2 regions of the Kitasatospora sp. GAS1066B genome follow, and region 1 is predicted to be linked to the other one. Evidence: riboswitches for the same ligand, from Rfam matches in the RefSeq annotation. Region 1 holds a riboswitch; the other holds the start of a gene.
What was found. Region 1 has a riboswitch for glycine ahead of gcvP (aminomethyl-transferring glycine dehydrogenase). Riboswitches for the same ligand answer to the same signal wherever they lie in the genome.
Positions count from the first base shown of each region.

Region 1 (6,866 bases):
CTCGGCGAGCACCCGGACCAGGCCGTAGTAGAACGCGGCGTTGGCCAGCGTGTCGGCGACCGTCGGGCCGGCCGGCAGGCAGCGGTTCTCCACCCGCAGGTGCGGGACGCCGTCGGCCACGTCGTAGACCGGGCGGTTCCACCGGTAGACGGTGCCGTTGTGCAGCCGCATCTCGGCGAGCTTGGGGATGCCGCCGGAGGCCAGCACCTTGGCCGGGTCCTCGTCGTCGCAGATCGGCAGCAGCGCCGGGAAGTACCGCAGGTTCTCCGCGAACAGGTCCAGCACGGAGTCCACCCAGCGCTCGCCGAACCAGGTGATGGGGCGCACGCCCTGGGCCTTAAGCTCCGCCGAACGGGTGTCACAGGCCTGCTGGAAGAGCACCGGGCGGGTCTCCCGCCACAGCTCGCGGCCGAACAGGAAGGGCGAGTTGGCGCCCAGCGCCACCTGGACGGCAGCGATCGCCTGGGCGGCGTTCCAGACCGAGGCGAACCGGTCCGGAGTGACCTGGAGGTGCAGCTGCAGCGAGGTCGCCGCCGCCTCGGCCACCATGGTCACCGATTCGAGCACCAGGTGCTCCACGCCCTCGATGTCGAGCGCGATGTCCTCGCCGCGGGCCGCCATGATCTGGTCGCTGAGCAGGGTGTAGCGGTTGTTGTGCGACATCGACTCCAGGCCGGTGTGCTCCAGGCCCAGCGTCGGCAGCACGCCGACCATGATGATCCGGGCATCCGCCTCGGCGGCCCGCCGGTCGGCGTACCGCAGACCGGTGTCGATCTCCTCGCGCAGTTCCTCGAAGACGTGGCCGCTCAACCGGTGCGGGGCGATGTTGACCTCGATGTTGAACTGGCCCAGCTCGGTCTGGAAGTCGGCGGAGCCGATCGCCGCCAGCACCTGCTCGTTGCGCATCAGCGGCAGACCCTGTTCGTCGGCCAGGTTGAGCTCGATCTCCAGGCCGAGCACCGCCCTGGGCTTGTCGAACCGGCCCTCCACGAGCATTCGGTCCAGTGCCTCCTGACAGGCCTGCAGTTTGAGCCGGTACTGCTGCCGGTCAGCCAGGTCCGCGCGAGTCGCGATGACCTTCTCCCCCATGGATGCCCCCTTAGGCCGGTGCCACCGTGCACTGCATCATGCCCAGCCGGAAGATCGATACCCGACGCGACGCATTGCCTTGCGGCACAAGGGAACTGACGATTTCTCACCGCTAGGTCAACTTGCCGGGCAGGACGGAAGGTGATAAGAAGGTCACCCTGCGCACTTGTTCGAGTAGGCTGCGCCCCGCTTGTCGCCCCGGCCCCGGTTCGCTTTCCCGGGCTCGGGCGACACCCTCGCGTGCGGCGCAGTCCACCCGCGCGCCAAGCCCCGCGATCACGCCCAACCGGACCCGGCCATCTCGCGCCATGCCGGTATGCCGCTTTCGCACGCCGATCTCGCACGGAGAGGCGACCTGCCATGACCTTGCAAACGCCCCAGCCCCCGCCCAGCGCCCTGCGGGCCGTACTGGCCGCACTGAGTTCGCCCGCCGCCCTGCGCCAGCCAGGGGCCGCCGCGCTGCGCAGCCCCACCGCCACGCTGTCGCCCTCCCATCCATTGGCGGTGCACCAACTGCCGCCCGGGACGACGACGGCACGGGCGCTGGTCGCCGCGCCGCGCACGGGTTGGCGGTTCCTGATCGAGCACGGCGGGGCGGTGGTCGCGGCGGCCGAGGTGGTGAAGTCGGCAGAAGGCCACAGCTTCGCGCACTTCGCGGCCGGTCCCTACCTGGACTCCACGGTGCAGGCGCTGGCCCAGGCCTGGCAGCTGGTACAGGCTCAGCGCACCAGCCACCAGGCCCGGCTGCTGTCGATGCCGGGGCACTACGCCACGGCGCTCTGGCTGCACGGCATCGACGCCACTCCGGACGACGATCTGCTGATCCCACTGGCCCCGGCACCACTCGGGGTCACCGCCCACCGCGCCTATCCGGCCGGAGAACTCCTCGCCCTGCTCGCCCGGCCCGCGACGGCCACCGCCGCCAGAGCGGTGGCAACGACGGGCGCTCCGCTCGCGGCGGTGCCCGCGTTCTAGCCCGCCCCTCAGGCCACCGACCCGGGCTACCAGCCCCATCCTGACGGACTATCTCGTAGCCACCCGGCCGAACCAGAGCCGGGTGGCCCGTTTGTGCGCCCAAATCCCGGGGAGCCATCTGAATGGGTGATCTCTGGCCCGTAGTTGTGGCGCATGTCACCAAACAGCTGCGGGACGGGCCCGGGATGCCGACACTGGGAACCAGCGTGGAAGGACCACCTGTCCTACCCACAGACGCGCCGGTTCACACCTGGGCCGGCCGGACAGGATCCGACCACCGTCAACGGTGTTCCGGAGCCGCCGGGTCCGCGAGGACTCGGGCCGGTACCGCTGCGGGGGGCGTGGATCGTGAGTGAAGCGAGGTACCAGGATGTGCCAGCACCGACCTGAGTGTCCGTCGGCCGAATCCGCCGACCGGGAGGCCGCCGTCCCGGTCGCCCGACACCCCGAGCAGGGCTGGAGCCTGCTCTGCAACGGGGTCCTGCTCTTCGAGGACACCGGCGAACTGCTGCCGGACGGCCGGGTGATCGCGCCGCACCGGGCGCTGCTGATCGCCGCCTGATCCCGGGACGGCCGGCCCGATCAGACGAAGTCCCCTGCGGCGACCGCCGCAGGGGACTTCGTCGTCCGCCCTGGGATCAGGCGTCGTACTCGTCCAGCGGCGGGCAGGAGCAGACCAGGTGACGGTCGCCGTAGGCGCCGTCGATCCGGCGCACCGGCGGCCAGTACTTGTCGGCCGGGTTCACGCCCGCCGGGAAGACCGCCTCGGTGCGCGAGTAGCCGTGCGCCCAGTCGCCGGCCAGCGTGGCGGCGGTGTGCGGAGCGTTGCGCAGCGGGTTGTCCTCGGCGGCCCAGTCACCCGAGCCGACCTTCTCGATCTCCGCCCGGATCTCGATCATCGCGGCGCAGAACCGGTCGATCTCGTGCAGGTCCTCGGACTCGGTCGGCTCGATCATCAGCGTGCCGGCCACCGGGAAGGACATGGTCGGGGCGTGGAAGCCGTAGTCGATCAGGCGCTTGGCGATGTCGTCCACGGTCACCCCCGTCTCCTTGGTGAGCGGGCGCAGGTCGATGATGCACTCGTGCGCGACCAGGCCGCCGGGGCCGGTGTAGAGCACCGGGAAGTGCGGGGCCAGCCGCTTGGCGATGTAGTTGGCGTTCAGCACGGCGACCTGGGTCGCGCGCTTGAGGCCCTCGCCGCCCATCAGGCGCACGTACGCCCAGGAGATCGGCAGGATCGCCGCCGAGCCCCACGGGGCGGCCGAGATCGGGCCGACACCGGTGGCCGGACCGGCCTCCGACTGCAGCGGGTGGTTGGGCAGGTACGGCGCCAGGTGCGCGCGCACCGCCACCGGGCCGACGCCCGGGCCGCCGCCGCCGTGCGGGATGCAGAAGGTCTTGTGCAGGTTCAGGTGCGAGACGTCCGCGCCGAACTTGCCCGGCTTGGCCAGGCCCACCAGCGCGTTCAGGTTGGCACCGTCCACGTAGACCTGGCCGCCGGCCTCGTGCACCAGGGCGCAGATGTCGGTGATCTGGGTCTCGAAGACGCCGTGGGTGGACGGGTAGGTGACCATCAGCACGGCGAGCTGCTCGCGGTGCTGCTCGATCTTGGCCTTCAGGTCCTCCACGTCCACGTCGCCGTCGGTCAGCGTCTTGACCACGACCACCCGCATGCCGGCCATCACGGCGGAGGCGGCGTTGGTGCCGTGCGCCGAGGCCGGGATCAGGCAGACCTCGCGCTGGGCGTCGCCGTTCGCGTGGTGGTAGGCGCGCACCGCCAGCAGACCGGCCAGCTCGCCCTGCGAACCGGCGTTCGGCTGGATCGAGACCGCGTCGTAGCCGGTGACCTCGACCAGCTGCTGCTCCAGCTGGCGGATCAGGGTCAGGTAGCCCTGGGCCTGCTCGATCGGGGCGAAGGGGTGCAGCTGGCCGAACTCCGGCCAGGTGACCGCCTCCATCTCGGTGGTGGCGTTGAGCTTCATGGTGCAGGAGCCGAGCGGGATCATGCCACGGTCCAGCGCGTAGTCCCGGTCCGAGAGGCGGCGCAGGTAGCGCAGCATCGCGGTCTCCGAGCGGTGGCTGTGGAAGACCGGGTGGGTGAGGTACTCGTCCTCGCGCAGCAGGCCGGCCGGCAGGGTCTCGGCGACCGCGTCCGCGTCGACACCCGCGACGCCGAAGGCGGCCCAGACCACGGCCAGGTGCTCACGGGTGGTGGTCTCGTCGCAGGAGATCGAGACGGTGTCGGCGTCCACCTGGTAGAGGTTGACGCCGGCCTCGCGGGCGGCGGCCAGCACGGCGGCGGCCCGGCCCGGGACCTTGGCGGTGACGGTGTCGAAGAAGGCCTCGTGGGCCAACTCCACGCCACCGGCGCGCAGACCCGCGGCCAGCGCGGCGGCGTAGCGGTGGGTGCGGCGGGCGATGTCGGCCAGACCGTCCGGCCCGTGGTACACGGCGTACATCGAGGCCATCACGGCGAGCAGCACCTGGGCGGTGCAGATGTTGCTGGTGGCCTTCTCGCGACGGATGTGCTGCTCGCGGGTCTGCAGGGCCAGGCGGTAGGCGCGGTGCCCGTCGGCGTCCACCGACACGCCGACCAGGCGGCCGGGCAGCGAGCGGGCGTACTCGGCGCGCACCGAGAGGTAACCGGCGTGCGGGCCGCCGAAGCCCATCGGCACGCCGAAGCGCTGCGAGGTACCGCAGGCGATGTCGGCGCCCAGCACGCCGGGCGACTTCAGCAGGGTGAGCGCCAGCAGGTCGGCGGCGACCGCGACGATCGCGCCGAGCTCGTGCGCCTGCTCGATCACGGCGGCCAGGTCGCGCACCGCGCCGGAGGCACCGGGGTACTGCAGCAGCACACCGAAGACGCCGCCCTCGGCGATCTCGGCCGGGATGCCCTCGGACAGGTCGGCGACCACCACCTCGACGCCGGTGGGCAGGGCCCGGGTCTCTATCACCGCGATGGTCTGGGGCAGCGTGTCGGCGTCGACCAGGAAGACGCCGCCCTTGACCTTGGTCACCCGGCGGGCCAGCGCCATCGCCTCGGCGGCGGCAGTGCCCTCGTCGAGCAGCGAGGAGCCGGAGGTGGGCAGCCCGGTCAGGTCCGAGACCAGGGTCTGGAAGTTGAGCAGCGCCTCCAGCCGGCCCTGCGAGATCTCCGGCTGGTACGGGGTGTAGGCGGTGTACCAGGCCGGGTTCTCCATGACGTTGCGCAGGATCACCGGCGGGGTGAAGGTGCCGTAGTAGCCCAGCCCGATCATCGGGGTGAGCACCTGGTTGCGGCCGGCCAGCTCGCGCAGCTCGGCGAGCACCTGGGCCTCGGTACGGCCGGCCGGCAGGTCCAGGCCGGTGATGCTGCGGATCGCCTCCGGGACGGCGGCGGCAGAGAGCTCGTCGAGCGACCCGTAGCCGACCTGCGCCAGCATCTTCTCCTGGGCGGCGGCGTCGGGGCCGATGTGCCGCGACTCGAAGGGGCTGGCCGCTTCGAGCTCGGCGAGGGTGGCAGCGCTGCGGGGACGACCGGTGGTCGGCTGGGCAGTCATGGTGGTCGAGGCCTCCTGGTCACGGACCGGCGGGGGCACGCACGCCGCAGGACTCGCCGCCGTGGGGAGCGGATGAGCCTGGACGGGCGAGCCCGACAGGCCTCCCCCTCTGTCATCGGGACCTGAGAGCTTCGCCCGCGCGGAGCTGACGCCCCGTCGGCTTGCACCGTCGGTGAGGGTGGCCCCCGCCGGCTCCCTGCCGGCGGCCCTGCCCTGCTTTCCAGAGTGACCTATCCCACACGGTACGGATGCCTGAGAGATTCCGGGGAGGGTTTGCTCCTTCGGCGCCTCACTCCCCTGCGCTTCCAAGGGTGAGGACTCTCCCGAGCGGGTTCGGCGGTCGCGCCCAGGGTACCAGCGCCGACCTGCGAAACAGCCGCTCAGGTGAGCGAATCCACTCCCCCAGATGGCGCAGTACGCGCACGGACGGCCGCGCTCGGCTCGCTGGCGTCCCCTTCGTGCCTTTTGGTGTGAATCGCAGGCAGTGACGAGCTGGAGGAAAGCGTGCAGACCGACATCGATCCCCGAGACCTGATCGGGCACAAGGCCGTCGACCGCAACGGCGACAAGATCGGCACGGTGGACGAGGTCTACCTCGACGACGCGACGGGTGAACCTGAGTGGGCCGCCGTGCGGACCGGAATCTTCGGGCGGGACGCCTTCGTCCCGCTGACCACGAGCGAGTTCTCCGGCGAGGAACTGCGCGTGCCCTACGACAAGTCGCTGATCAAGGAGTCCCCCGACTTCGGCGTCGGGCAGCACCTGTCCCCCGCCCAGGAGTTGCAGCTCTACCGCTACTACGGGATGGACTCGCCGGCCGGCGGTCGCCCCACCGAGCGCACCAATACCGCGACCGACCGCTCGCGCGGCTCGGCGGACCTGGACTTCGGCGTCGGCGCCGGCGCCCCGATGGCGGCCGCGGCGGCCACCGCCACCCGCCCCACCCCCGCGGGCCCCGCGCCCGCCACCCAGCTGGCCGGCCAGCCTTCGGCCCCAGCACCGGCCACCATCGGCCTGGACAAGCCCACCGAGCCGCAGCCCGCTCCTACCCCGCCCCCCACCCCGGACCCGGTGCACGCGGCAGCGAAGCACGGCGCGGCGCACACCCCGGAGAGCTCGCCGCCGCCCGGACCGATCGAGCTGACGCTGCGCGAGGAGCGGCTGGAGATCACCAACGAGTGGCATGTGCTGGGCACCGCCCGGCTGCGCAAGTACGTGGTGACCGAGCCGGTCGAGCGGCGGGTACAGGTGGTGCGCGAGCGG
Region 1 is NZ_JBGCCO010000042.1:13,554-20,419, reverse strand. Features, by position in the region: gene ABH937_RS33510 (glutamate-cysteine ligase family protein) at 1-1,089, opposite strand, end outside; gene ABH937_RS33505 (hypothetical protein) at 1,450-2,064, shown strand; gene ABH937_RS33500 (DUF5999 family protein) at 2,435-2,626, shown strand; gene gcvP (aminomethyl-transferring glycine dehydrogenase) at 2,703-5,603, opposite strand; glycine riboswitch at 5,834-5,939, opposite strand; gene ABH937_RS33490 (PRC and DUF2382 domain-containing protein) at 6,108-6,866, shown strand, end outside.

Region 2 (6,866 bases), on a different contig from region 1:
CCGGGTGAGGCGCAGCAACTCCTCGCCGGTGCGGAAGGGGTAGCGCAGCGCGGTGTCGTCCGGGACCACCCGGTCGGCGCCGATCGCGTCCTCGTCCACCACGAAGCCGCCGCCGACCGAGTAGTAGGTCTTCTCCAGCAGCAACGTTCCTGCGCCGTCGTGCGCCACCAGGGTCATGCCGTTGGCGTGGTAGGGCAGCGAGCGGCGGCGGTGCAGGATCAGCTGGAGGTCGGGGTCGAAGGCGATCAGGTGGGTGCCGAGCAGGCTGAGCCGCTTGGCCTCCTTGATCCGCTCGACGTCCTGGTCGGCCTTGGCCACGTCGACGGTCCGCGGCGAGTTGCCCTCCAGGCCGAGCAGCACCGCCTTCGGGGTGCCGTGCCCGTGGCCGGTGGCGCCGAGCGAGCCGAAGAGCTCGGCCTTGACCGAGGTCACCTGGTCCAGCAGCCCTTCCGAGCGCAGCCGGCGGGCGAACATCCGGGCCGCGCGCATCGGGCCGACCGTGTGGGAGCTGGACGGGCCGATGCCGATGGAGAAGAGGTCGAAGACGCTGATGGCCACGGGGGTGACGTCCTTAATGTCTCGTCGAGAACGGCTTGTCTCGTGGAGTCTCGGGTGGAGAGCGGGGCATGAGACGGGGCACCGGCTCACGTTCCAGTGTGCGCGGTGCCCCGGGGGAAAGGGCCTGGTCGGCGGGGGTGATGCCGACCACGCCCGGCCGGACGTTCTTAGAGGTCCGGGTAGAGCGGGTACTTCTCGGCCAGCGCGATGACCCGGGCCTTCAGGGCGGCGGCCTTGGCCTCGTCGAAGCCCGGCAGCAGCGCCTCGGCGATCACGTCGGCGACCTCACGGAAGTCGTCGGCGGTGAAGCCGCGGGTGGCCAGCGCCGGGGTGCCGATCCGCAGGCCGGAGGTGACCATCGGCGGGCGCGGGTCGTTCGGGACGGCGTTGCGGTTGACCGTGATGCCGACCTCGTGCAGGCGGTCCTCGGCGTCCTGGCCGTTCAGCTCGCTGTTGCGCAGGTCGACCAGGACCAGGTGCACGTCGGTGCCGCCGGAGAGCACCGAGATGCCGGCCGCGGTGGCGTCCTCCTGCAGCAGGCGGGCGGCCAGGATCTTGGCGCCCTCCAGGGTGCGCTCCTGGCGCTCCTTGAACTCCGGGGAGGCGGCGACCTTGAAGGAGACGGCCTTGGCGGCGATCACGTGCTCCAGCGGACCGCCCTGCTGGCCGGGGAAGACCGCGGAGTTGATCTTCTTGGCCAGCGCGGCGGTGGAGAGGATCACGCCGCCGCGCGGGCCGCCCAGGGTCTTGTGGGTGGTGGTGGTGACCACGTCCGCGTACGGCACCGGGGACGGGTGCAGGCCCGCGGCCACCAGGCCGGCGAAGTGGGCCATGTCCACCATCAGGTAGGCGCCGATCTCGTCGGCGATCCGGCGGAACTCGGCGAAGTCGAGCTGGCGCGGGTAGGCGGACCAGCCGGCGATGATCAGCTTGGGCTGGTGCTCCTTGGCCAGGCGCTCGACCTCCTCCATGTCGACCAGGTTGGTCTGCTCGTCCACGTGGTACGCCACCACGTTGTAGAGCTTGCCGGAGAAGTTGATCTTCATGCCGTGGGTCAGGTGACCGCCGTGCGCCAGGTTCAGGCCCAGGATGGTGTCGCCCGGCTGGATCAGCGCGAACATCGCGGCGGCGTTTGCCTGCGCGCCGGAGTGCGGCTGGACGTTGGCGGCCTCGGCGCCGAACAGCGCCTTGATCCGGTCGATGGCGATCTGCTCGACCACGTCGACGTGCTCGCAGCCGCCGTAGTAGCGCTTGCCGGGGTAGCCCTCGGCGTACTTGTTGGTGAGCACCGACCCCTGGGCCTCCATGACCGCCACCGGGGCGAAGTTCTCGGAGGCGATCATTTCGAGGGTGGACTGCTGGCGGTGCAGCTCGGCGTCGACCGCGGCGGCGATCTCGGGGTCGAGTGCGTGCAGGGACTGGTTGAGAACCGTCATGGTGGCGTCTTCCCGTGGGGCTGGGCAGCGGACCGGAGGTCGGGCGGCCGCCGCGCTGCGACCGCCCGCGATGTCCGTCAGGACTTGGTGAACTCGCTGTACTCGTCGGCGCCGAGCAGGTCCGCGGGGGCCTCGGAGACCTTCAGCTTGAAGAGCCAACCACCCTCGAAGGCGGCCGAGTTGACCAGAGCGGGCTCGTCGGTGACGGCCTCGTTGACCTCGACGACCTCACCGGTGGCGGGGGAGTACAGGTCGCTGACGGACTTGGTGGACTCGAGCTCACCGCAGGTCTCGCCGGCGGTGACGGTGTCGCCGACGGCGGGCAGCTGCACGTAGACGATGTCGCCGAGCGCGGTGGCCGCGTGCTCGGTGATCCCGACGGTCGACACGCCGTCAGCGTCGGCGGCGGTCAGCCACTCGTGGTCCTTGCTGTACTGCAGGTGCTGCGGGTTGCTCATGGTCTCATTCTCCAGGATCGGAAGCGGGTGTGACGAAACGGTCCGCTGAGCGGACGCGCTACTGGACGGTCGGCACAGTGGGTGGCGGGCTGTAGCGCGGGTGCGCCGCAGCGGGTGCGGCGCAGCGGTTGCTTCAGCGGGCGCGCTTGTAGAACGGCAGCGCGACGACCTCGACCGGCTCGTGCTTGCCGCGCACGTCCACCGCGACCGCGGTGCCGGGGGCGGCGAAGGCGGCGTCCACGTACGCGATGGCGATCGGCTTGCCGAGCGTGGGGGAGGGGGCGCCGGAGGTGATCCGGCCGATCGCGGTGGACTCGCCCTCGGCCGGGGCGGAGACCACCGCGTACTCGGCGCGCGGCACCCGCTTGCCCTCGGAGACCAGGCCGACCAGCTTGCGCGGCGGGGCGGACTCGGCCTTGGCGGCCGCCTCCTCCAGCGCCTTGCGGCCGACGAACTCGCCGCCGTTGGTGGTCTTGTCGAAGCGCACCACCCGGCCCAGGCCCGCGTCGAACGGGGTCAGCGAGGTGTCCAACTCGTGCCCGTAGAGCGGCATGCCGGCCTCCAGGCGCAGCGTGTCGCGGCAGGACAGGCCGCACGGGATCAGGCCGGCCGGGGCGCCGGCCTCGGTCAGCGCGGTCCACAGGTGCTCGGCGTCGGCCGGTGCGCAGAAGATCTCGAAGCCGTCCTCGCCGGTGTAGCCGGTCCGGGCCAGCCAGACCTGCTTGCCGGCCACCGTCGCGGGCAGCAGCGCGTAGTACTTGAGGCCGGGCAGGTCGGCGTCGGTGAGCGAGCCGAGGATGCCGTTGGCCTGCGGGCCCTGCACGGCGATCAGCGCGTACGCGTCGCGGTCGTCGCGCACCACGGCGTCGAAGCCGGCCGCGCGCTCGGTCAGCGCGTCCAGCACCACCTGGGCGTTGGAGGCGTTGGCGACCACCATGAACTCGTCCTCGGCGGTCCGGTAGACGATCAGGTCGTCCAGGATCCCGCCGTCCTCGCGGCAGATCATCGTGTAGCGGGCGCGCAGCACGCCGAGCGCCGAGATGAAGCCGACCAGCGCGTGGTCCAGCAGCTCACCGGCCTGCGGGCCGGAGACGGTGATCTCACCCATGTGCGAGAGGTCGAAGAGGCCGGCCTTGGTCCGGACCGCGAGGTGCTCCTCGCGCTCGCTGCCGTAGCGCAGCGGCATGTCCCAGCCGGCGAAGTCGGTCATGGTCGCGCCCAGGGCACGGTGCAGCGCGTCGAGCGCGGTCAGACGGGGGGACATGATGAGACTCCCGGTGTCGTGAATGGACATGCTGGGGTGGAGTCTCCCCGTCTGTCGTCACAACCTGAGAGCTTCACCGCATCAAGGATGACGCGGCTTGCACCGTGGGTGGGCGCACGGCACGGCCGTGTTCCACTTTCCAGATTCGCCTCGCCCACACGGTAGGGGTGCCTGAGAGATTCCGGGGAGGACTTGCTCCTTCGGCGCCGGTCCGTGCCGTCGAGGGCACCTCCGGACTCTCCCGCGCGGGTTCGAGCGGCCAGTATGAAGTTGGGGTGTTCGGGCACATCATGGCATGCCGTCCTGCCTCGCGGGAGAGGGGATGGGCGGTAGCCGCCCGCCGGTAGTCTTCCCCTGCACGGACTGCGTGACAGCACATACGGCGCAAGGGCGGGGCAGGGGCGGATGGAAACAGAGGGGTACGCCACGGTGGGGCCGGGGTGGGCCGAGCCCGGCCAGGCGCCGGCCGGCAGCGGTTGGCCCGCCAACGAGCTGGAGCAGGTGCTCACGGCCGCGATCGGGGACCCCGGGGCCACGCCCCGGGTGATCGAGGTGCTGGCCCGCAGCCAGGTGTGGATCCCGCTGCCCGCCGGGGCCGACCCGGCCGGTGTGGCGCTCGACCTGCCGACCATCGAGCTGGCGGGTGCGCCCTACGTGCCGGTCTTCTCCTCCGAGGAGCAGTTCCTGCGGCACGCCCCCGGCCTGTCCTGCGCCCTGGCCCCGGTCTGGGAGTTCGCCCGCGGGCTGCCGCTGGGCATCGGCATCGCGGTCAACCCCGAGGCGCCGGTGGGCATCCCGGTGCCTCCGGAGGGCGTCGCCGAGCTGCGGCGCGGACCGCGCGACGACCGCTGGGGCGCGTACGGGGCGGGCACGGGCGGCGCGGGGGTGCCGGAGGGCGCCCGGGTGGCGCTGCGCGAGCCGGAGCCGGCGGAGGAGCCGGCCGTCTTCCTCTACGCGGTGCGGGCGGAGCTGCAGGCACTGGGTGGAGTGCTGACGGCACGTCGGGCGTTGGCCTCGGTGGAGGGCGAGCCGACCGTGCTCTTCGTGGGCGTCCAACTCGACCCGGCCGCGCCCGCCGACCCCGCGGAGGTGAACGCGGCGCTCGGCCGGGCGCTGGGCGCGGCGCCGCTGCTGGGCGGGGTGCACATGGTGCTGCTGGATCTGGCGGCGGACCCGGTGGTGGACTGGCTGGTGCAGCGGGTACGACCGTTCTACGAGCGCGGCTGAACGGCCTGAAACGGGCCCGGTGACCGCAGTTCGGCGCGGCCCAGGGCGTCGGCATGACGCGCGTCACCGGTGCCCCGTAGGGTGGCGCCGACACGCGGCGGGACGAGCCGCCACGAGCTGACACGAGCCGGGACGAGCCGACACGCGGCGAGACGGCGGCGAGACGCGGCGAGCGCGATGGCGCCGTGGCGAGAACGGGAGAGGGTACCGGTGACGACAGGAGCGGCAGGCGGTGGAGCGGGGCCGTGGGGTCCGCCCCCCGGCGCGGACCCTGGCGCCCTGGAACGGGCCCTGCGCGAGGTGGCTCCCGAGCACTGGGACGCCTACGAGCGGCTGCTGCGCGAGCTGACCACCGGGCGGGTCTGGATGCTGCTCTGGCACGGCACCCCGGGCAGCCCGGACGCCCAGTACGGGAACATGGACATCGGCGGCCACGGCTACGCCCCCGCCGTCACCTCCCCCGAGCAACTCGCGGCCAGCGGCTGGGCCCGCGCCCACGAGGTGATCTCCGGCCAGGAGATCGCCGCCTCGCTCTACCGGACCCGCTGGGGCCTGTGGCTCAACCCGCACGCGCCCGGTGGCGGGGTCGGCGTGCCCTGGGCCGACCTGCGCCGGGTGGCGGGCGGCCTGGACCGGCTGCCGGCCGGGCCGCTGCGGCTGAGCGAGCCGCAACTTCCCGGTCTGGAGGGCTTCTACGGTCTGTTGACCCAGCAGGCGCCCGCCGTCCGCCCGGTGCGGGCGCTGCGCCGAGCCTGGGTGTGCCCGGTGGTGGGCGAGGCGTACCTGGCGATCGGCCTGGAGCTGTACGACACCTCGCCGCCTGCGGTAGAGGCGGTACGCGCGTTGATGCAGCGGGCGATCGCCCAGGCACCGCCCGGACTGGCCGTCTCCACCGTCGCGATGAGTGACGACCTCGACCCGGTGGCGCTGTGGATGCGCGCCAACACCCGCCCGTTCTTCCACCGCGAGGCCACCGGGGCGCAGTATCCGGCGACCTATCCGCCGGCGTCCTTCCCAGCGGGCTCGTACGGGCATTCGATGCCCCCGCAGCCGGGCTGGCCGCAGCAGCCCTGGCCCGGCCGCAGGTAGCGGTCACCCCCTCCCACCAGCGGCGATGCGCTTTCGACGGTAGATCGACGGCGTTCGTCTTGCGGATCACTGAGTGCCTGTCAGCGAACAGTTGATCATCCGTCAGGTTTACTGATCATGAACATCGGTAGATCACAGTTGGGCATCCTTCACCGGTCAGGGCTGGCGCAAGGCTGCGGGCAGCGGCGAGAGTTCTGCGCACCGCACCAGCCGAGCAATCCGGGTGGCAGCGACGACCGGCCCTGACCAGGACCGACACCGTCATGCCTCGCTTCGGATTGCCATGGGCCGACGACCGTCGGCGAGGGGACGCCAACTGCCCATGACCACACCCACTGACACCACCGAGGCCGCCCCGGGCGATCCCGCACCGGCCGCCACCGGCGCACCGGCCGCGATCGAGGGCCGCTCGCTCGGCCGGATCGCCTGGCTGCGCTTCCGCCGCGACAAGGCCGCCATGGCCGGCGGCGTGGTGGTCATCCTGCTGGTGCTGCTGGCCGTGCTGGCCAAGCCGATCGAGTCGCTCTTCGGCCTCAGCCCCGACGCGCTGCACCAGGACCTGCTGGACGCCGACCTCGGCGGCCTGCCGACGGGATCGTTCGGCGGGATGAGCCTGAGCCACCCGCTGGGCGTCGACCCGCTGCAGGGCCGCGACCTGCTCTCCCGGATCATCGAGGGCTCCTGGGTCTCGCTGCTGGTCGCCTTCGGCGCGACCGTGCTCTCCAACACCCTGGGCACCGTGCTCGGCGTGATGGCCGGCTACTACGGCGGCTGGGTGGACACCGTGATCAGCCGGATCATGGACACCTTCCTGGCCTTCCCGCTGCTGCTCTT
Region 2 is NZ_JBGCCO010000035.1:24,740-31,605, forward strand. Features, by position in the region: gene ABH937_RS31125 (L-serine ammonia-lyase) at 1-558, opposite strand, end outside; gene glyA (serine hydroxymethyltransferase) at 726-1,994, opposite strand; gene gcvH (glycine cleavage system protein GcvH) at 2,072-2,452, opposite strand; gene gcvT (glycine cleavage system aminomethyltransferase GcvT) at 2,586-3,716, opposite strand; glycine riboswitch at 3,866-3,970, opposite strand; gene ABH937_RS31145 (enhanced serine sensitivity protein SseB C-terminal domain-containing protein) at 4,122-4,943, shown strand; gene ABH937_RS31150 (enhanced serine sensitivity protein SseB C-terminal domain-containing protein) at 5,121-6,032, shown strand; gene ABH937_RS31155 (ABC transporter permease) at 6,355-6,866, shown strand, end outside.
Region 2: another riboswitch for glycine. It lies ahead of gcvT (glycine cleavage system aminomethyltransferase GcvT); the one in region 1 lies ahead of gcvP (aminomethyl-transferring glycine dehydrogenase).